3 regions of the Rossellomorea sp. NPDC077527 genome follow, and region 1 is predicted to be linked to each of the others. Evidence: riboswitches for the same ligand, from Rfam matches in the RefSeq annotation. Region 1 holds a riboswitch; each other region holds the start of a gene.
The links. A riboswitch is a leader RNA that binds a small molecule or an ion and turns the genes downstream of it on or off. The one in region 1 is predicted to bind S-adenosylmethionine.
Positions count from the first base shown of each region.

Region 1 (7,419 bases):
TCTGAGTTCGCCGTTCCCGTATTTTTTGGAAATCCTTGCAAGCTCATACACTTCATCCGAATTCAGCCTGCCAACCGGAACATTCAGTCCCACATAATTGAGTCCTTTTTGTTTCTGAGGGTGAACTCCATAGAAATACCCTGCATTCCAGCCTTTTACAGCATCTATTCCTGCCGGCAGGAGCTCTACATACTCCAGTAATTTCTCTTTGAACTTCTCAGGCCCCCAGTCGGCCATTAGAAATTTCAATCGGGCTAAATGGCGTTTCTCTCGGTAACCATAATCGCGGAATATGGTTGTCAGGGCAACCGTCACATCCTTCACTTGATGCGGGAGTACGAATACGTCCAATTCCTGTGCGAGAAACGGCCTCGCAGACAATCCACCACCGACTTTCACATGAAACCCAGCTTCTTCTTTCCCATCTATCTGTTTTTTCGCCGGAACAAAGGAGACACAATTGATCTCTGCATTCGAAGCATTGTTGATATTGGCAGAAATCGCGACTTTATATTTTCTCGGTAAATTTGAAAAATCTTCGTTATGCTGGAAGAAATCATACACTTCCTTCACAACGGCCCTAGTATCAAAAAGTTCATCCGGATCGATTCCGGCCAGGGGATTTCCCACGATGTTACGTGTAATATCCCCACATGCTCCTGCAGAGGAGAGACCGACTTTCTCTAGACGCTTGAAGATATCCGGGATTTGTTCAATCTTCAGCCAGTGGAACTGGATAGCCTGACGGGTGGTGATATCATAGACATCCCTGCCGTATTCTTTACAAATGGAAGCAAGTTCCCTTGCCTGATCGTATGTTAATATACCAGAAGGAACATTGACCCTCATCATGAAGTAGCCGTCTTCCTTAGGTCTTTGCAGATAAAGTCCTGCCCATTTGAATTTATCCCACTCTTCTTTAGGGATGGAAGAGAACCCGTTTTCGGCATAATACGGAATATCATCAAAGATGGATAATCCGTCTTTTTCAAGCTTCCATTTTTCTGTTTTGTTCAGCTTTTCGTTTGACTCCCAAGATTTGCTATACGCCATGATTTTCTCTCCTTATATCAATTGTTTTTGCTTTAATTCTGTCAATAGACTTTCTACACATTGTTTAATTGAATACTTTTCTGTATCCAGGACCATTTCAGGATCTTTCGGCTCTTCATAAGGTGCACTGATTCCCGTGAAAGAAGGGATTTCATGGTTTCTCGCTTTTTTATACAATCCTTTTGGGTCCCGCTTTTCACATTCCTCCAAGGAACAGTGTACGTACACTTCTATAAACTCTTCCGGTCCAACCAAGCTTCTTACTAGATCCCGATCTTTCCTGTACGGTGAAATGAATGCCGTCAGGACAATTTGGCCGCTATCAACGAATAGTTTAGACACTTCCCCAATCCGCCTGATGTTTTCTTTACGGTCTTCTTCTTTGAAGCCTAAATCTTTATTCAATCCGTGCCGGACGTTATCCCCATCCAAAACATAAACCTGCTTTCCCTGTTCAAAGAGGGAAGAAGCCAATGCATTCGCTACGGTTGATTTCCCTGAAGCAGATAATCCCGTGAACCAGAGAATGAAACTTTGGTGACCATTCTGTTTTCGTCTTTCCTGTTTAGTGATTGTTGATTCATGCCATACGATATTTTCTTGTTTATCACTCAATCTATCTTCCTCCTCTGGGACGTTATTTTGATTCTTGTTTCAGCCCCTTGATTAATACATCTATTACTTCGGTACGACTGAAAGTGGATGGGGGAACCTCTCCGCTACGCAGCATGCCTCTCACTTTCGTTCCGGAAAGAATGACGTGATGTTCTTTCTCGTGAGGACATGTCTTCGTCGTCGCCATTCCTTCACATTTCTTGCAATAGAAGCTATGTTCGAAGCGAAGAGGGATAATCCCTATTTCATCTTCGGTAAACTGATCAAAGATTTTTTGTGCATCATATGTGCCGTAATAATCACCAACACCAGCATGATCTCTCCCCACAATAAAATGAGTACACCCGTAGTTTTTTCGTACTAACGCGTGAAAAATGGCTTCCCTTGGACCTGCATATCTCATGGCAGCGGGAAAGACTCCGAGAAATACCCGGTCTTTCGGATAATAGTTTTTTAATAACACTTCATAGCTTTCCATGCGGATTTTCGCTGAAATATCATCTGCTTTGGTTTCACCCACTAACGGATTCAAGAATAGGGCATCCACCGTTTCCAAAGCGGTTTTCTGGATATACTCATGAGCCCTGTGTACGGGGTTTCTTGTCTGGAAACCAACAATCGTTTTCCACCCTTTTTCATTGAACCATTGTCGTGTTTCAGCTGGATCAAATGTATACTCAGTGAAAGATTTAGACAGTCTTTTCACTAATGTAATCCTGCCTCCAACATAGACATCACCACGCTGGAATAATTTTTTTACACCAGGATGATCCTCATCGGTCGTTCCGTATACTAGAAGGGCTTCTTTATGTTTATCAGGTTCATATATATCCTCTACATCAATGAGTCCGTATGTTTCCCCTTTATATACAAGCCTGCTCTTCTGCCCTTTCTCCACGAGACCTGCTTGATTTTCCTCTATGGGCAGGGTGATTGGAATGCTCCATACACATCCGCTCTCAAGTCGCAATGATTCCACTACGGTCTGATAATCCCGTTCTGTCAAAAACCCTTCGATTGGACTATAGGCACCTATTGCAATGAGCTCCAAATCACTTAATGCGATTTCATCCAGTGGGATTTCTTGTTGAATATCTTTATATGGTTCTTTAGGTAAATAAGATTGAACCAAAACTCCTCCGTGCGGTTGTAAACTCATTCAAAATATCCTCCTTAACTTATTGTTTTAATCGGAATTAATATTAAATTCCCCCGCCGTCTTCGTGGACAGACCGTCTTTCCTCATTAATCACCCTCATGAGGGACAAAGCTCCTACCGTGGCAATGATGACACTTATCGGTACTACAATCGAGTACAAATCACTATCGATAACCAGCTTCACTAAGAAGTATGAAATACTGAGTGAAATCAAGGGAGAGACCACCCAGATTTTCACTATTTTTTTAACAATCTTTTTTTGCAGCATCTGCTTTCCGCTTTTAGCCACGCCTAAGCCAATGATGGAAGACGAAGTGACCTGTGTGAGGGGAATCGGCAATCCATACAGTGAGCTCACCATTACGAGGATCGCTCCTGTGGAGGAAATAACGATTCCTTCCGCTTTCGAGTATTGCGTAATCTTTTTTCCGTTTGTTTCGACCACTTTCTTTCCCAGTAATACAGCCCCCAGTGCAACGAATAATCCGCCAATTAAGATCCCTCGTGAAGGGGACAACAAACCGGCCCCCACTAAAGGGCCAACAGCGTTTGCTACATTGTTCATTCCGGCAGAAAAAGCCTCAAAGAATCCTGAGATGATTAACAGGTACGCAAGCCATCTTTTTTCTAAATGGTACCCCCGTTTTTCAAGTCCCACTAAACATAAGCCGAAAAGCCATGTGACAACGAACGCGACAACCGGGACAATCACCCAAAATGACATGATTGTAATCAGTGATTTTACATAAAGAACCTGATAAGCTACTCCAACACCCACAACTGCTCCCACTGTCACTTCACTCGTCGATAACGGAATTCCGATGACATTTGCCAGAAATAGAGAAATCGTCGCAGATAACAAAATGATGAGGACGATTTTGATCGACAGCAGATTCTGAGGAATGATTCCTGAACTGATTGTCTTGACAACCTCTCCTCCACCCAGTACCGCTCCGCTAAGGACACCTGCGGCACATATCCATAATGCGGTCCTGATATTATTTATCGCTCCTGCACCATATGCGACTCCCATTGATGCAGCCGCTCCACTGGCACCAATGTTCATAGCAAAGAACAAACTAATGATAAGCGCTGTGATTTCAAGCAAGTATTGTCACCCATTTCAATGAAGGCCGCATTCTGTTTTTCCTTTTCCTTTCCATCTTCCGGAGCGGAGATCATTTATATCATAGGCTGGAGTTGTGCAATGGAAGCACCCTATACTCGGATACCCTTGATCGTGAAGGGTGTTATAAGTCAGATCATGTTTATGGACATATCGCCAAATCTCCTTCCATGTCCAGTGAATTAAAGGGCAAATTTTAATCGATTGAAATTTATCATCCTTATTGATGAATTCAACATGTCTCCTTGTGGGGGATTGTTCCCTTCTTAATCCCGATATCCAGGCATTCCCCTTGGACAGAGCATCCTTCAAAGGGTCAAGTTTTCGGATTTGGCAACACTTATTCGGGTTTTTCTCCCACAATTTATCTCCATATTCTTTGGCCTGTTCATCCATTGTCAACTCAGGTTTTTGCATTTGAATGTGTAGATCCGGATAAGCCTCTTTCACTTTTTCTATCGTTTCATACGTTTCCTTAAAATGTACGCCCGTATCGAGGAATACAATGGATGCCTTCGGTTGTACCTTGGAGATTAGATCGATGAGCACAATGCCTTCAATCCCGAAACTACATGCATATACCACTTTTTCACCATAGTGGCTGTACGTCCATTCCAGGACATTTAACGCCCCTTTGTAGACCGTATCCACTTCGAAATCCAAGTTTGGCTGTTTCCAAGTCTGATAGGTTAACATGATACACCCCTTTTCCTGATGCTTATCCAAATAAAAAGAGGCGATAACAAGATAAAGGGTGTCCCTTATCTTTGTTATGCGCCTCTAGTTTGTCTAGTCAGCTTATTTGATTCGGACTTTCTCATTTTTCTCTAATTGAATGACCTTCCCATCTTGAACGACAATCGTGATTGAACCATAGCTCATGGTTTCAAGCATAGACTGGATCTTCTCTGCTACCATGTCAAACTGTGCCTGATGGCTCTTTTCTTTTGTCATTTGATTCCCCCAATCTTCCACCATACCCATATGAAGAGTGAATAAAAAAACAACTTTCCGTTTTGGAAAGTTGTTCAGGTAAGAATACCTTATCTTCCAAAATGGCTTCACATTTTGCTGGAATTAGCACCTTACATAACGTAGGTTGCTGGGTTTCGCAGGGCCAGATCCCTCCACCACTCTGGATAAGAGTTATTAATTTTAATATTCTAAATAATATCACAATCCACCAAGAAGTCAACCCGAGTTTTTCGATCGGATTTATGTCTTTAGGCTCATTTTCTTGAGATTTCCATTCTTTTTATGTTTATTCGACCCCAGTTCGATTTACAACATTATTTTTAGAAAGCAATATGTCGTATATTTTGAACATCATTTTCTCTTCAACTAGTCAATAACTCAAAGACGACTTTACCCTCAATCACGGTTTTCTCGACTTGATTGGTTGCAGTAACAGTAAAATGGAGTGAGTTATCCTTTTTATCCACCATTTTAGCTCGTAAAGTAATCATATCATTCAACATGACCATCCCTTTAAAGCGTACAGTGTAATCCTTGATAAACCCTTCTTCATAATGAGGAGTGAATAGTTTTGACACATTGCCCATCGTCCACATACCATGAGCGATGATTCCTGGAAGGCCAAGTTTCAGGGCTTCCTCATCAATGGTATGGATTGGGTTATAATCCCCGGAAGCCCCTGCGTATTTGATCAGGTCAATTCTCGATACCGGTGCCAATTCAACCGGAGGCAGTGTATCCCCTATATGAATTGATTGTAGTGTAGTCATTTACTCAACCTCTTTCTGACTGCTTCTGTAATAATGACAATCGCTTGGGAAGTGAAAATCCTCTCCCCGTGCAAATCTACACCCACGTCTTCAATTACCAGAAAACCCAGAGCCCCGTCTGTCCCTTTCCGTTCATAATAGTCTTTAATTTCCGTGTAACATTGGATGCTTTCCCCTACCTTCAATGGCCTTACATAATGAAAGGATTGTTCACCGTGAATCAAACCAACGTTTGGTAAATGAAGGCCTTCGACCGATCCAAAGCCCAACACTCTTGGAAAAGTGGGAGGAGCGATGTTCCCTTCATACCTGGAGCGTTTCCCGGTAGCGTCATCCACATACAGAGGATGAGGGTCCCCTATGGCCTCAGCAAATTTACGAACCGCTCCTCTTTCTACCTGATTTTCAATGGGAGTCGAACGTTTTCCGATAAATGATTCAAACATATCCTGCACCTCTTTCTTTAGGCTTTCGGTCCCCCTGCAACGTAAAGAACCTGACCATTGACGAATGAAGATTTTTCATCTGCAAAGAAGGCCACTGCATTCGCTATATCTTCTGGCTGCCCGCTTCTTCCTACCGGGATTTCTTGAAGACTTGCTTCTACCAGTTGCTCGAATGTGATTCCGATTCGTTTCGCCGTCTCTTTCGTCATATCAGTTTCAATGAATCCTGGTGCTACCGCATTGGTCGTGATGCCAAACGGTCCGAGCTCAATGGCAAGAGTTTTCGTAAGTCCTTGAAGACCCGCTTTTGCTGTAGCATAGTTTGCCTGTCCACGGTTTCCGAGTGCAGAGGTGGAGGATATATTGATGATCCGTCCATACTTTTGTTTCACCATGTACACTTGCGCCGCCTTCGCTACATTGAATGAGCCTTTCAAGTGCACATCCATGACGGTCTGCCAATCAGGCTCGGTCATTTTAAATAGTAGATTATCCCTGATAACTCCTGCATTGTTGACGACGATGTCAAGGGAACCAAAGGATTCATACACTTCTTTGACCGCATGTTCAACTTCCTGTGATTCTACGACATTTGCAACTTTTGTATACAGTTCATAAGGTTTAAATATCTCACTTGCTTCATTCAACGCCTCTTCATTCACATCGATGATGGCCACCTTTGCTCCTTCTTCAGCCAGTAATCCCGCAATCGCCCTGCCGATCCCTCTGCTACCACCAGTCACCAATGCCACCTTACCTGCGAATCGTTTTCCCATTCCTATTGCCTCCTTATCAAATTATACAAATTGCCCCAGTTTCACATGTCCCTTTAATAAATTCCTTGAGATGATCAGCTTTTGGATTTCATCGGTCCCATCATAAATTCGCCATAACCTGGCTTCACGATACCAGCGTTCAATAGGAAGCTCTCTTGTGTAGCCCATCCCCCCGTGAATTTGCAGGACACGGTCGACAACTCGATTTCCCATATTGGATCCATAGAGTTTTGCCATGGACGCCACATGACGATTGTCTTCTCCTTGATCCAGCGTGTAGGCTGCATTTAACACGAGCCAGCGGGCCGCTTCAATTTCCACGGCAGAATCTGCAATCTGCCATTGGATGGCCTGCCGGTCGGCGATAGGTTTTCCAAAGGTTTCCCTTTCTTTCGAATAGTTGATGGCCATTTGAAGAAGGCGTTCTGCTGCTCCAACCGCCTGGGCACCTACGATCCAGCGGGCAAAACCGATCCACTCCAAGCCCAGGTCGTAGCCT
Region 1 is NZ_JBITVL010000004.1:238,099-245,517, forward strand. It holds gene ACIGG7_RS15585 (nitrite/sulfite reductase) at 1-1,053, opposite strand, end outside; gene cysC (adenylyl-sulfate kinase) at 1,066-1,668, opposite strand; gene sat (sulfate adenylyltransferase) at 1,691-2,827, opposite strand; gene ACIGG7_RS15600 (sulfate permease) at 2,871-3,893, opposite strand; gene ACIGG7_RS15605 (phosphoadenylyl-sulfate reductase) at 3,951-4,649, opposite strand; gene ACIGG7_RS15610 (YezD family protein) at 4,752-4,871, opposite strand; SAM riboswitch class I at 4,994-5,099, opposite strand; gene ACIGG7_RS15615 (MaoC/PaaZ C-terminal domain-containing protein) at 5,291-5,698, opposite strand; gene ACIGG7_RS15620 (MaoC family dehydratase N-terminal domain-containing protein) at 5,695-6,144, opposite strand; gene fabG (3-oxoacyl-ACP reductase FabG) at 6,162-6,920, opposite strand; gene ACIGG7_RS15630 (acyl-CoA dehydrogenase family protein) at 6,942-7,419, opposite strand, start outside.

Region 2 (7,419 bases), on a different contig from region 1:
CACATACTTTCGATAAGCCTTCCTTTATTTCAAAATGGGAGTAAGCTCCTTTATACCCACTGACGATTTTTTTCACTGAGTGAACATCCTGGTCTTTTATGATCAGAGCCAGGTCTTGATGATGCTTGATTCTTTCTGTTTCGATATGGTGAGAATCCAGATCGTATAGAATCAACGATTCCCCTCCTTCGCATCCATGGATGGTGAGGACCGAAATATCCTTCTGAAGCGCTACGCCGACTATATTTCCGTTCTTTTGGACTTTGTCACTGATGAGGGATCCCCGCCCCTCCTTTAAACTTGAACGAACAATCAAAGGTACATGGTGTTCCTTTGCGTGTTTAATCGCTCTTGGGTGCAGGACGTTTGCTCCCATCGTGGCAAACCGGAGCATGTCAGCATACGATAATCCCTCGATTTTTGCAGCTCGGGGTACCACTCTCGGATCTGAGGTGTACACTCCATCCACATCCGTGTATATGTCACATCGATCTGCTTTCAAGGCGGAAGCGAGTGCTGCTGCCGTCGTATCTGAACCACCCCTCCCCAAGGTTGTGAGTTCACCATCTTCTGTAACTCCTTGAAAACCGGCAACCACTACGATTCGTCCTTCGGATAATTCTTTCTTAATCCTTCCGGTATCAATGGATGTAATTTTGGCATTTCCAAACACCGAGTCTGTTCGGATTCCCGCCTGCCTGCCGGTCAGGGACACTGCCTCCATCCCCTTATGTTGAAGGGCCATTGTCAGTAGAGAAATCGTGACCTGCTCTCCTGTTGCAAGCAGCATATCCATTTCCCTTTTTTGAGGAACTTCCGATAGTTCACCCGCAAGCTTGACAAGGGTATCCGTCGTTCTAGCCATGGCCGATACGACAACCACGACGTCATTTCCCTTTTCCTTTTCTTTTATGACATAACCTGCCACCCGCTTAATCCGATCCGCAGAACCTACAGAGGTTCCACCAAATTTTTGAACGATGATACTCAAGTGATCCCCTACTTTCTTTCAGATCTATTTGCTCCCAAAAGGTGTCAGTAAACGGCCACGCCTTCCTTCACTTCATTCTCAAGAGGAATTTCGTCCAGGATGGAAACCGCCTGAATCTGTTCCTGTGATTGAAGGAGCGCTTCTATGTCCTCTTTCTTTCCTTCTACAAAGACGTACAGGTGACTGCCCAGCTGAATTCGGTCCTTTAATGTGAAGAGCGTAATCCAGCTTTGATATTCTTCATTTGCTCGTACACGCAAGACCCATTGCCCGCTGCTACCTTCTCGAATCTCCTCATTGTGCACCGTGCTTTCAGGAGAATCCGTGTATTTCCCCTGTATTAACGAAAGAAAATCCTCCACCATGGCACTTCCCGTCGGACGTTTTCCCGCACCGGGCCCAAGCAGTGTGACTCTCCCCACCAGGCTACCCTTCAGTGAAACCGCATTTTCCACATCCTCCACCCCGTAAAAAGGATGGGTGTCGTGGACCAGGATCGGCTTTACTTCACCCTTGATTCGATTGAATCCGTCGCGTTCCAAAGAACCTACATGTTTAAAGCGCAACCTGAAGGACTCGGCTGCCTGCAGCCATTCTGCCGTCAAGTGCGTGATCCCTTTACGCCTGACATCCTTCCACTCCGGCTGCCTGCCAAAAGCCGTCTGACTCAGAATGAGGAGTTTATAAAATGCATCGTACCCTTCAATATCGCTCGTTGGATCCGCCTCTGCATACCCCTTTTCTTGAGACTGCTTCAGGGCGGCTTCAAAGGAAAGTCCCTGCTTCCTCATTTGGGATAGAATAAAGTTGGATGTCCCGTTCAAGATTCCCTGGATACTTCTGATTTCATTTACCTTTATAAGTTGACGGATGGTGCCGATGACCGGGATTCCTCCCGCTGTGGTCGCTTCGAAACCAACTGAAACCCCATGATTCAAAGCCTTTTCCAATAGATCAGGTCCATATTTGGCAAACATGGCTTTATTGGCCGTGACGATGTGGATCCCTTTCTCAATCGCTTCGGATAAATACGTATAACACGGCTCTTCTCCTACAATCGCTTCGAAAATCACATGAAGATCCGGGATCTCTAGTATGTCTTTAAACTCTGTGGTGACTTTAATTGAAGGGTTGATTTCCCTTTTCTTAGTGGGGTCCTTGATGAGGATCGCCCTCACTTTCACCTCTTTGCCGAGTGCTTCCTTCAATCTGTCCTGATGAGTTTCAATAGCCTCACAGACCCCTTGACCAACGGTCCCAAACCCCAGAATCGCCACATTTATCACTGACATCTTTCAGCCTCCTTATCCTTCTAAGATCATACATACAATTGATTCATTCCTGCCTGAAGATCCACTGGGCGTGGTGGAAAGAGGATATAAAGAAAAGCCCTCTTCTTGTAAGAAGAGGGCTTCATATACATGCTCCTCCCCTTATCTTCCAGATCCACATGGAATCTGTAGGAATTGGCACCTTTACAGACTAATCCTGCAGGTTGCCGGGCTTCATCGGGCCTATCCCTCCGCCGCTCTTGATAAGAGATATAACGTTATGTTTTCACTTGATATTTGAGTATGAATTGGATTATATAGGGGATTCATTCCATCGTCAATACCATTTTCATTATTTTTTAAAAATTCTTTCTACTGTCCCGAATGACATTATTTCCAATAGGTTTACTACGTTTTTTAAAAAAACTACAGCCTCTATCAATCTATTTTTCATTAAGGAGGTTTTAACCGGTACAGGCAGGGAAAACTAACCCATATCCATTTACTAGAAAGGATTCGTTTTCATTATGTTAGAAAAAATACTCCCTTCATCCATCCGGAAATACTTGCTCATGTCAAAACGTCAGCGTATGCATGAGATTCGCCTGACCATTTGGTATATGCCTTTCTTGTACATATGTCTTTCCATACTGCTGGTCGTCATTACTCTTTATTTAGACCTTCAACTGGAAATCTCTCAGTATTTGTCCGATTTTTTAAGTATGGATGCTTCTGTCACCAGAATTCTGGTGAGCACACTGATCGGCGGCGTTCTGACACTCAGTGCCTTCACACTTAACTCTCTGCTTGTCGTGTTGACGACGTTCAGCGGACAGTTTTCACCAAGAATGCTATTGAATTTTATATCGGACAAACAGACACAGCACGCCCTCGGTATTTTCAATGGCAGTTTTGTTTACGTGCTTCTTCTGTTTCTGTTTATCGGAAGTTCAAAGAAGGAAATGTTTGTCGCTGCACCCATGATCACGATTGGACTGGCCTTTCTATCAGCTATTACCTTCATCTTTTTTATTAACCATGTGTCTACATGGATGCAGGTCCATAATATTACGTACAATATGAAGCAGGTGTCTGAAGGGATGATCCACCAGACTCTGAAGAAAGATCTAGAAGCACATCGCACCACTGAAACTGGGGACATCATGGAAGAAGAAAAGAAAAACATCGTTCACGTGAAGGCTAAAAGTTCAGGATACATTCAATTAGTCGATTTTCAGGGAATGATCCAACTTGCACAGAGAGAGGATCTTGTCCTTCAACTTCATTATAAAGTGGGCGATTATGTTCTCGCCGGCAATAAGTTATTAAGTATATGGGGGCCTGAAACAGCCAACATCTCCATTGATTCTTATCTGCACTTTATTGAGATGGGGCATAAAGAAACAGAGATTCAAGACCTGCAGATGGGAATTCATAAACTCGCAGAGGTGGCGATTAAATCATTGGGAAATGATGATCCCAAAACGGCCTCCAACACCATTGACCAGATGGCCGATTTGATGCTAACGGTTGAGGATCAATTATCCTTCACTCCATATTTAATCGATCAACATGACAGGATCCGCGTCATTCTTCAATCAGAACCATTTAATTATTATTTATATCGTGGATTTGGATATATCCGTCACTATGCCAAAGACAACCACCTAATCATAACGGAAATTGTAAGGGCACTGGCCCTCTTGGCTGAATCCACTCAACCTTCAAAACATCATGACCTTTGGGAATTCGCCTGCAACACCATTGATCATATCGAAAGAGAAGTCATCTACGAATTAGACAAGACCTTTCTTCTCCAAGAAGTTCATAAGCTGGCACGGCTCACGGGCAATCTGAAGGAGTATAAAAAAATCGAAAGTAAATTCTATCCGAACGCGAATGAAAACACGTAAAAAGCTTCATTTCTCTTGTTGAGAAATGAAGCTTTTTATTAGGGATTATATCCACGTTTCGACAATGCTGGAATCTTCTCCTTGGGCTTTCGGTACACGTGAGAATCGATCTGGGATTTCACTTCTGACCGCTTCTAACGTAGGTCTCATCAAAATGGTGTGGGTCGGTTGATTCACTTCGAACAGTCTTGCGACATACATACCTTGATAATCTTTAGGACTACAGTAGATACAGATGATTGGCAGTTTGTAATTATTTAATTCCACCTCATCAAATGATGATATTAGACGATCTGGATTTTCCATCGACTCTCTCCTTTACTCGTTCTTTTGAATAATCAGCTTATGCACTCTTTTTTTCCATCCAGTTGATGATGGTTGTATAGCTTCTGGATATAGTAATTACACTGAGAATATTGTCTTTCTTCCTTCGACAGAGGAATAATAACATTCTCCATATATTGATAATACGCTTCCTCTCCCTCATGGACCCTGATACTAAGCATCGTAAATAGGTGCTCTTTGTAGGAAGCCTTCATGGTTCTCGAATAAAGAAGTCCTTCTTCTATTAAACTTTCAAATCTTTCATTATTTACAGGGCCGTCAACATTCAGGGAACTATCAATATAGCCAAAAAGAATACTGACATAGTCTTCGGTAGGAGACTCATGTTTCACTAAGCCAAAAGCTGATTGAAATGCTTCCTTTGCCTTTCCATCCTGCATGACCTCTCGATAGAGTCCTCCCAAATTCAAGTAAAGAATAGCTTTCCTTCTATGGTCATGTAGATTATCACAATGCTGTATCAGCTCATCATACTTCTCTACTAGTGTTTGGAGACTTCCCTCTACATTTTTGCCTTCCGCTGCCAACTGAATGGTAGCTGCGTCAATACATCTTGTAAAATTAAACGTTTCTTTGAAGTAATTCAGGGCAAGCTGACTATATCCCAGTGACTTGTCATACTGCCCTAACTTATGATAGCCCATCGACATATGGTAATAGGATTCAGGATTGGAGTAAATGTCCCGATCGATTTTCTCCAAATACGTAATGGCTTCTTGTGGATTACCTTTTTCAAGCTCGTACATCCCTTTAAAGTGATAGTATAATTGAAAGTCATAATCGTACATATGAAAAGAAAGACGCTTATTAGAAAATTGACCTAAATAGAATGCGGCTTCTTTCAGTTCACCTTTCATCATTAAGTACCTTGCTTTCAATAGCTTATAAGTACCATTCAACGTTTCGATTTTGATAAGGGGATTTTGTTCAATGGTTCCCTTCAATAACTCGATCTTTCCATTTACCTGCTTGATCATGACATCATGCCACAGTTCCAAATCCAGTCGTAATTTTTTAAAAACTTTTAACTCTTTCTCGATGTTGATATGTAATCGTTGATTGAACAAATCAACTTTATCTTTCGTAACCTGTAAGTGCCCACTTTCAATTTTACTAATATGTCCTGGAGTACAAACCCCTGCCCCCATTTGTTTCTGAGTCATCCCTTTATAGATGCGAAAGTATTTAATAAATGCCCCAATATCCATTATCCAACCCCCATGATGACTTAGTAGAAATCTCGTTCCTCTCAAAAACAGGTTTACCGCTTTATCTTTTTTTATAGCGGAATACATTCTACTAATATTATACTAAGAAATTATCACGAAGAAATTGGGGTTTTCCACAGGCATAAGATTTCGCAAAGAGAGACTTTATACCTATTTATTTTCTTTAGCATACTACCTCAATAAAAAGTTTTCATATCTTCTCCCTACTATTTCAACTATTTTTACAATCATTTGAAATCAAAAGAAAAACCAACTAGTTCTTTGTGCTTACTCCATTTTCCCAACTTAGGACACTCATGCTTACTATTTTGAGAAAATGTTTTTTTATGGACTCCGTTTATACATATAGAAAGCCACACTTATGGTGGCTATTTTATTCCATTCGATTGGAAGGCTGGATTGGCGGTTCAAGCTGTAGTTCCTTATTTCGATAAATCTTGGAAATAACAGCAGATCCCATCAATCGCTTAATTTCATTCGCAGGCAATTCCATAGATACCCCGTTAAAAGCTGTTTTATAACGATGGAGGATGTGATACTCCACTTCATTTTTTTCTAAAAAGAGATAAAGTTCCTTCTCGAACTCCCTGTGACTTTTTTCAACTTCCTCTTTAGCTGATTCCAGTGTCAGCTCCACTCCTTGAGCTTTTGCTTCCAAGACGGCCACTTTTGCTGGTTTGGTCTTAAATTCTATGATGGTAGATATAGTCTCCCCACTCGACAGATCAAGTTCCGGATCCACTTTAATCGATGAATTCATTGTTTCTTCCACCACCTGTGTTTCTATTTTTTCACCCATGTCCCCTTCATTCATACAACCACTTACGAATATCAATGACAGTACGAATAAGGCCCTACAATACCACTTCTTCATGGTTAATCAATCTCCTTTATCAAATAGTAAAAAAGACAATCCTTCGGAATGGGGATTGTCTTTTTAATCGTATGCGTATGTCCTGTCATCGTTCGTTTTGGAATCTGAACTCCCGCTTCTACTTGCAAAAAATATGTTTTCCGATTTGCTTGATCTGTGGACGACTCCAAATCCAACTGCTTGTTGCTGTATCAGGATTGAAGTAATAAATCGCTCCATCACTTGGATCCCACCCATTGACTGCGTCAAGTACAGCTTTTTTCGCTGTTTCATTCGGAGTCAGGTTGATTTGTCCATCTGCCACAGCGGTAAATGCCCCCGGCTCATAGATCACTCCAGCAACGGTGTTAGGAAATGAGGAACTCCTCACTCGGTTAAGGATTACTGCAGCGACTGCTACTTGACCGGTGTATGATTCACCTCGTGATTCACCGTAAACGGCATTGGCCATTAATTGAATATCGTTTTGAGAGAATCCATTCGGAACATTTGAACTCCCCCCTGTTGATCCTCCCTTATCATAAACAGTGGCTTTGACTAATTTTTCTTTTGTTTTTGGGCCGACGACTCCATCAACCGGTAATCCGAATTCATCCTGGAAAATCCGCACAGCCCAATATGTATTGTATCCAAACACACCATCCACTTTACTTGTGTAAAATCCGATGTACTTTAACCGTGATTGTAATTCTATGACATCTTCTCCCGTTGCTCCCCTTTGAAGAACTTGAGAGGAGAAAGCATTTACTTCTGCTTGTTGTCCGCTTCCGACAAAAAATAAGCCAGATATAAAGAG
Region 2 is NZ_JBITVL010000007.1:133,261-140,679, forward strand. It holds gene ACIGG7_RS20755 (aspartate kinase) at 1-991, opposite strand, end outside; gene ACIGG7_RS20760 (homoserine dehydrogenase) at 1,036-2,283, opposite strand; SAM riboswitch class I at 2,422-2,532, opposite strand; gene ACIGG7_RS20765 (DUF2254 domain-containing protein) at 2,790-4,175, shown strand; gene ACIGG7_RS20770 (hypothetical protein) at 4,221-4,481, opposite strand; gene ACIGG7_RS20775 (helix-turn-helix domain-containing protein) at 4,514-5,728, opposite strand; gene ACIGG7_RS20780 (protease inhibitor I9 family protein) at 6,123-6,623, opposite strand; gene sleB (spore cortex-lytic enzyme) at 6,742-7,419, opposite strand, start outside.
Region 2: another riboswitch for S-adenosylmethionine. It lies ahead of ACIGG7_RS20760 (homoserine dehydrogenase); the one in region 1 lies ahead of ACIGG7_RS15610 (YezD family protein).

Region 3 (7,419 bases), on a different contig from region 1:
TAAAACAAAGTGGACTGAATGGAAGATATGGAGCATTCTTTCGACCATCCGGAAGCTGTGGTGGCAGCATATGCATAACAGCAAGTTTGCCATCGGATTTAGCATCATTTTCGGTTTGATTGCTACGAGCTTCCTTTATTCAACGTTGAAGGAAGAGCCGATTAAACAGATTCAATTTATGAAGAATGATGAGGGCCGGATCATAAGCGCCCCTCCACATAAACCGTTTGGTGACATGATTCTGGGATCCGATTTCTTCGGTTACAGTATCCTGGATCAGCTTATCGTAGGTGCCAAATATACACTGTTATTTGCCTTGATTGTCGCTTCTCTGAGGGTGATCGGCGGATTCTACCTTGGTATTGGCTATCATTTTCACTTGAAAGAGAACAGGAAGAATTGGCTTGACCGCATGGTGGATTCCATTCACTTTCTGCCCCTGAGCCTAATCGCGTATCTTCTATTAAGGCCAGTGCTTTGGGGGTTGCCTGTGTTAGGATGGGATCACTCTATTTTTGAAAGGCTGGTATTTGAAGCGGTAGTGTTGACGATTCTGGTCCTTCCGTTGACAACAGTGCTGATTGGGAATGAACTGAAGCAAATCGGAAAACAGGATTTCGTTCTTTCGGCAAAGCTGCTTGGTGGAAGCAATAAGCACTTGCTCTGGACGCATCTTTTTCCACATCTTGCCCCGAGGTTATTCATCATTTGGGGGCAGCAATTCATCCAGACGCTTCTCATTCTCGTCCATCTTGGATTATTCCATCTATTCCTCGGGGGAACGATCATCACCGGCGGGCTTGTACCGGATCCACCGAAATCAGGGACGTTTGAATGGTCCGGTCTGATCAGTTCCACGAAGAACTCTCTTATGACCGGGAAGTATTGGATCGTCATCGCCCCTTTAGTCGCCTTCATGATCGCCATCATCGCCATGCAGCTGATTGTACAGGGGGTAAAAGAAATCCAACAGACGAAGGTCGGGGTCCTAGTGAACAAGAAGCCAATCAAAGTAAAGGGTCCGTTGGATAAAAAGAAAACGAAGATGCCAGTTGTGGAAGACTTCCAAATGGCCCGTCAGCAAACCTTTAAAGGATAAGGAGGAGGTATAATGACTAGAAAGAGTCCGAAACTGCCCCTGACTGATAAGGAACGGTCCGCCCTTCGTAAAGGGAAGATCCGGTTGGGGGATATTCATGACTTGCCGCCTGAGCGACTAGGGGAAATGCTGGACATTCCTTTAGACAGATCCCGTTATTTAGTCGGGATGTCCATTTTTCAACAGATTCCATCCATCGGGCCCAATATGGCTCATAATGTCGTAGAAGATCTGGGTTTCTATACCTTTGAAGAAATAAAGGATGAAAAAGGGGAAGAACTCATCATCGAATTAGAGAAAAAATACGGTGTTTGGATGGACCCCTGTGTCGAAGACTCATTAAGATGTGTCGTTCACCACGCGAATCACCCGGAAAGCACCAAAAACTGGTGGGACTTCACCGCAGACAGAAAAACCCACCGCCAAACCCACGGCTACCCAAAAGACCGCCCCACCAAAGCCTGGGATGAATAGAGACTCTTCACCAAGCCAGGAAGCAAAACACGCTTCCTGGCTTTTTGATGGATGAGGGACGGACCTCCACTCGTATATCCTCTCTAAAATGGACATCATAATGAAAAAAGGAGTGATATGAGTTGAGAATCCTGCTTATCTTTTTCTTGCTGACGTTCTCCGTCCAAACATCCGTTTCTGCAAGAAACATCCTTCCCTATCCTGCCCATCATAATGAATTGGCGATTGTGATAGATGATCTGGGTAATGGTATGAAAGGAACGAAAGAGATACTGAATCTGCCTGTGACATTGACAATTGCCGTCATGCCTTTTTTGCCAACGACCAGAAAAGATGCAGAAAAAGCCCACGAGAATGGCCATGAAGTCATCATCCACCTTCCGATGGAACCGATGCACGGGAAAGCGAGCTGGCTTGGACCCGGGGCCATCACGACCTCCCTTTCCGATGAAGAAATCAGAAAGAGAGTGGAGCAGGCCATCAAAGAGGTTCCTTATGCAGTTGGCATCAACCATCATATGGGCTCGAAGGCAACAGCGGATGAGCGGGTCATGCGGATTGTACTTGATATTTGTAAGGAAAACGGCTTATTTTATCTGGATAGTAAAACTACAGGAAAGAGCGTCATTCCTCAGCTTGCCAAAGAACTGGGAGTGCCGTATCTGGAAAACGAACTATTCTTTGATGACGTCTATACGATCCAGCATATCGGAAAGCAGGCAAGACTCCTTTCGAAAGAATTGGATCATGACAATGCAACCATTGCGATTGGCCACGTCGGGGTCACGGGAATGAAGGTGGCAACCATGCTTAAGGAATTCCTGCCCCTTTATGAAAAGAAGGCCACGATTGTCCCATTGTCAGATCTTATACCGGAGTATCATTTGATTGACGAGAGCATGCCTTGATTGATGAGGGCTTTCGAGGCAAATGTAAATCTTTCGTTAAACGGGTGCATATTTTTTTGTGAAAAGATTCCTCTCCCTTATAATCAGGAGATAAGAAGGAGATGATTCGAAATGGATTATGCAATTGTGACAGGAGCAACAAGAGGCTTAGGGGAGTCCATTGCCAAGGGTTTTATAGAAAAGGGCATCGGCGTCATGAATATTTCCCGTACAGATAATGAGAGCTTACAAAGGCTGGCACGTGAAAAAGAAGTGTCGTATGAATTCTTCCACTGTGATCTTTCTCAAACCGTGCAAACAGAATCCGTTTTTCGTGAGGTCGGAGCCAGGGCATTTAAATCTGAAGCTGATTCAATCTATGTTGTGCAAAATGCGGGAGTGGTGACACCGATCAATCCGTCTGGTGAAGTGGATACCGGAGCACTTGAAATGAGTGTACATGTCAACCTGCTTTCTCCCATGATAGCCACCAATGAATTGATCAAAGCAGCAGAAGGTTCTTCTTCCAAAATGACCATGGTTAACATCAGCTCTGGTGCAGGGAGCCGTCCTGTTTATGGTTGGAGTACGTATTGTGCAACGAAAGCAGGCGTCAATATGCTGACGGAAACCGTGAGCCTGGAGCTTACCAATAAGCATAGCCGCCATCAAGTCATCGCCTTCAGTCCAGGGGTGATGGATACCGATATGCAGGGGGAAATCCGTTCTTCATCTAAGGAATCCTTTGCTGATGTTGAATCATTCCAGCGCTACAAAGACGAGGGCATGCTTCGCAGCACAGATACGGTTGCAGATGTATTATTGAAGCTCATCACTGAAAGTGAAATTGAAAGTGGAAAGCTTTATCATGTGAATGACTTATTATAAGAGAGTGAGCAGATTCCGGGAAGCGGGATCTGCTTTTTTGAGGTTGTTGTTAGTGTCTAGACGATAAAGAATCTTGTGGTATTTACGGAGTTGGCCCGATAAGTGCTTAGAGTGGCCCGAAAAACGTCAAAAGTGGCCCAATAAGTGCTTAAAATGGTCCAATCAACAGCCAAAACTGCCCCGACATTCATACAACCCTATCCAAAAACAAAAAAGAGACAAATCCCGAAAGATTTGTCTCTTTAAAATCATTATGAAGACTGAATCGGATCTCCATCTGGAACGGGATTGCGCGTGAACTTTGGAAGGGCGAATTGAATTGCAATTAATCCGCAAACCGCAATCAATACTGGATAGAAGGCATATGGAATGATGCTGATCGGTGATATGCCGGCTACTTCTGCCACGAGCAGTGCCTGTGCCCCATATGGGATCAAGCCTTGGATGGCACAAGAGAAAATATCCAGGATACTAGCTGATTTACGGGCATCCACTCCATATCGTTCGCTAAGCGTTTTGGCAAGTGGACCTGCAATGATGATGGAAATGGTATTATTCGCAGTACAAAGATTTGTTGCACTGACTAACCCCGCGGTAGCAAGCTGTGCTCCCTGAGGGGATTTGATCTTACGGGTGGCTTGATACAGGATTGCCTGGATTCCACCGTTATGACGGATCAGTTCGACCACGCCTCCAATCAGGATGGAAAGGATCACAATCTCAGCCATCCCTGTCATTCCGTCAGCTACACTGCCAAAATAACTCGATGGGGTGAAGCTTCCATCCACAAATCCGATGATTCCTGCCAACAGGATTCCGCCTAATAGAACAACAAATACGTTCAATCCTGCAAGGGCTCCGATTATGACTCCAAGGTAAGGCAGGATTTTAACCCAATTAAAGCTTTCCGCCTCTACTGAGGATGGAGTGCCAAGCGTCAGGATAAACAGGATCACCATGGTGATGATGGCTGCCGGTAATACAATGAAGAAGTTCACTTTGAACTTGTCCTTCATTTCCGTTTTCTGTGTACGGACAGCAGCGATGGTTGTATCCGAAATAAACGATAAGTTATCTCCGAACATCGCTCCACCAATAACGGTTGCCATGGCAAGGGGCAGGGAAATATCTGCTCCTGAGCTGATTCCCGCTCCGATGGGGGCAAGGGCTGCAATCGTCCCCATGGATGTTCCCATTGATAAAGAGATGAATGCGGCAATGATAAACAATCCAACAATGATTAAGTTACCCGGAAGCACAGATAGGGCAAAGTTGACGGTTGAATCAACGGCTCCCATCTTTTCTGCCACTCCTGAAAAGGCTCCTGCTAACAGGAAGATGAAGACCATAATCATGATGTCGGGATGACCAGCGCCTTTAGCGAACCGTTCAATCTTAGCGGTCAACGACTCTTTACGGTTCATAACTAGGGCAACGACCGATGCAATGATGATGGATACGAGTACAGGAAATGCATAAAAATCTCCCGAAATGATACCAGCTCCAAGGAACAGGGAAACAAATATGATCAAGGGCAATAAAGCCAATAGATTTCCTTTTTCTTGATTCATGCTAACACTCCTTTGTCTTGGTGTGAAATGAAATAAAAAACCTCTTCTTATATAAGAAGAGGTTTCATTCAAACGAAACACTCTCCTTATCTTTCAAGCATTACGCTTGCTGGATGTGGCACAGCACTCACATAGAGTCCGCTGCCGAGACATCACAGGGCCAGTCCCTCCGTCTCTCTGGATAAGAAGATATGTTATTTACTTGTTTTAAAATATACTTCCATACTTTAAAGGGTTTCATCAAAAAAGTCAAACCGGAAAATATTGTGAACCAAAAGCGGAAGCGGCTCGACCAGGCCCGACAAGCAAAAGGCGAAAGCGTCGGAAAGGCGTCTTTTGCCTTTTTGACGTTCTTGACTTATGACCTCGAGGGCCTAGCCGCTGCAGCTGGATGAACCAAAAGCGGAAGCGGCTCGACCAGGCCCGACAAGCAAAAGGCGAAAGCGTCAGAAAGGAGCATTGATCCATCTCTTTCCCATCATCAGTCCTCCTGAAAAAGTATGACTTTATCCATAAAAAGGCATGAATTCATAGACAATTGAACAGTCAGGGTCTACTATAAGATAGACAAAAAACATCTTGGAGGATACGGTAGTGGAGAGAACTGTACGAAATCAAATTTTTACATTACAAGGGTTTTATTTATTGACGTTCTTCGGGGTTGGCAGTTTATACCCGTTACTCAGTGTGTATTTAAGTGAAAGCGTCGGATTGAATGGATATCAGATTGGAACCATCATGTCCGTCGGTCCCATCATGATGATTTTTTTTCAGCCGATATGGGGGATGGTAAGTGACACAACGAACCGTCCTACTGCAGTGCTGGGATTGACTTCTTTGATTGCCGGTATCTTTGCACTTGGCTATTTATTTATGAATATGTACTATGGTTTGCTGGCGGTCGCCATCCTGGTGGCGATTTTCCAAAGTGCGATCATCCCGGTTTCGGACAGTATCAGTTTGAAGTATACAAGTAAAGTCCGCTACAACTACGGAAACATCCGGCTGTTTGGATCATTGGGATTCGGTATTGCAGTCTTCACCATGGGGAGACTATCGGAAGGTTTCATCGGTCCGACGATCATTTTCTACTCGTTCTTTATCTGCCTCGTCCTTGCCGGTTTCCTTTCCTTCCGTTTTCCTAGAGAGAGAGCGGCTGCCAAGCTCGATTTAAAAGCAGGGATGAAGGAGCTATTCACAATGAAGAAATTCCTGATTTTCCTGGCTGTCACATTCCTGGTGTTCGGACCGAATTTAGCCAACAATGTCTATTTTGGATTGTTTGTGGAAGATTCCGGTGGTACGTACGCTGGAATAGGTCTTGCTTTCTTAATCGCTGTATTATCAGAGGTACCGTTTATGAGAGTTGCCGGAGGGTGGATTGATCGGTTTGGTCTCCTGACCGTAGCAGCACTAGCAGGTGCCGCTTCCATGATCCGCTGGTTGTTTTACTTCACAGAACCAAGTCTTTGGCTCGTCTACTCCTCAGCCGTCATGCAGGGCCTTGCCATTGGCCTGTTCATTCCCGCAGGGCTGAGGTATATAAAAGAAATTACACCGGCTCACATTACAGCCACAGCCGTCACCGTATATTCAGCCATTGGAAACGGTCTGGGAAACTGGTTCAGCACCTTTGTGGGAGGCTTCATCTATGAAACATACTCCATCTACACGGTGTACCTTTTCTTTGCCGTATTATCACTTATAGGTATTTTCTTATGCTTCGTTCTCATGAAAGAAGAGAAAAAGAATGCATTGGCTTATTAATAGAGGAATATCAGACATCCATGAATTCATGGATGTCTATTTTTTATAAAATGATTAAAAAGGAAGGATTTTCCTTATTGGGTATGGAAGTATACATAAGGAAAAGGTCTGAACCGATTCATCCACCAAGAAAAGCATCCTGAAAGGTTTTAACTTTATTAAATTGTGGTACAAAAAGGTTAAGTCATTCATTGAAATTTACATAAATACAGGTTAAAATAATATTATTAGAAAATTCTTTCAATTAAACAGAGAAACTTATAAATGATATAAAAAGGGGATTATAAAATGGAAAATACATTCGTTTACTCGAAAGAAAACGCCAACCTTGGGGATACTGTTCAGTTTAGAAGAAAGAAACAAGTCATTAATGGTGTCGTTACAACCTTAAGAGAAAATACCGTCATTGTTAAAATGGATAGGGAGATGGCGAAAAAGCTTGACCTTCCGGATGATCAAACGGTCGTAGCACATAAAAACTATGTGGTAATCGAACGAGCGGACAATGATTCACAGCCTGTCTTTGTCTATGATGGGTGGAATAGTGCATTAAAAGCGTAAGTTCCTTCATCCAACATAAAAAGCCCTGACGCATCTTCACCAAGAACTTGGATATAGATGCGTCAGGGCTTTTTACATTGTCTAATATTTATACGGGTTAGCTCATTCTCCCAACGTACTCCTCGACCATGTCGATTGTGACGAGCTTCCTTTGCGGTACAACCCCTTGGCG
Region 3 is NZ_JBITVL010000010.1:49,139-56,557, reverse strand. It holds gene ACIGG7_RS22155 (ABC transporter permease subunit) at 1-1,099, shown strand, start outside; gene ACIGG7_RS22150 (helix-hairpin-helix domain-containing protein) at 1,112-1,573, shown strand; gene ACIGG7_RS22145 (divergent polysaccharide deacetylase family protein) at 1,696-2,481, shown strand; gene ACIGG7_RS22140 ((S)-benzoin forming benzil reductase) at 2,593-3,348, shown strand; gene ACIGG7_RS22135 (Na+/H+ antiporter NhaC family protein) at 3,600-4,919, opposite strand; SAM riboswitch class I at 5,003-5,107, opposite strand; gene ACIGG7_RS22130 (MFS transporter) at 5,514-6,686, shown strand; gene ACIGG7_RS22125 (DUF2187 family protein) at 6,975-7,247, shown strand; gene ACIGG7_RS22120 (YpbS family protein) at 7,345-7,419, opposite strand, start outside.
Region 3: another riboswitch for S-adenosylmethionine. It lies ahead of ACIGG7_RS22135 (Na+/H+ antiporter NhaC family protein); the one in region 1 lies ahead of ACIGG7_RS15610 (YezD family protein).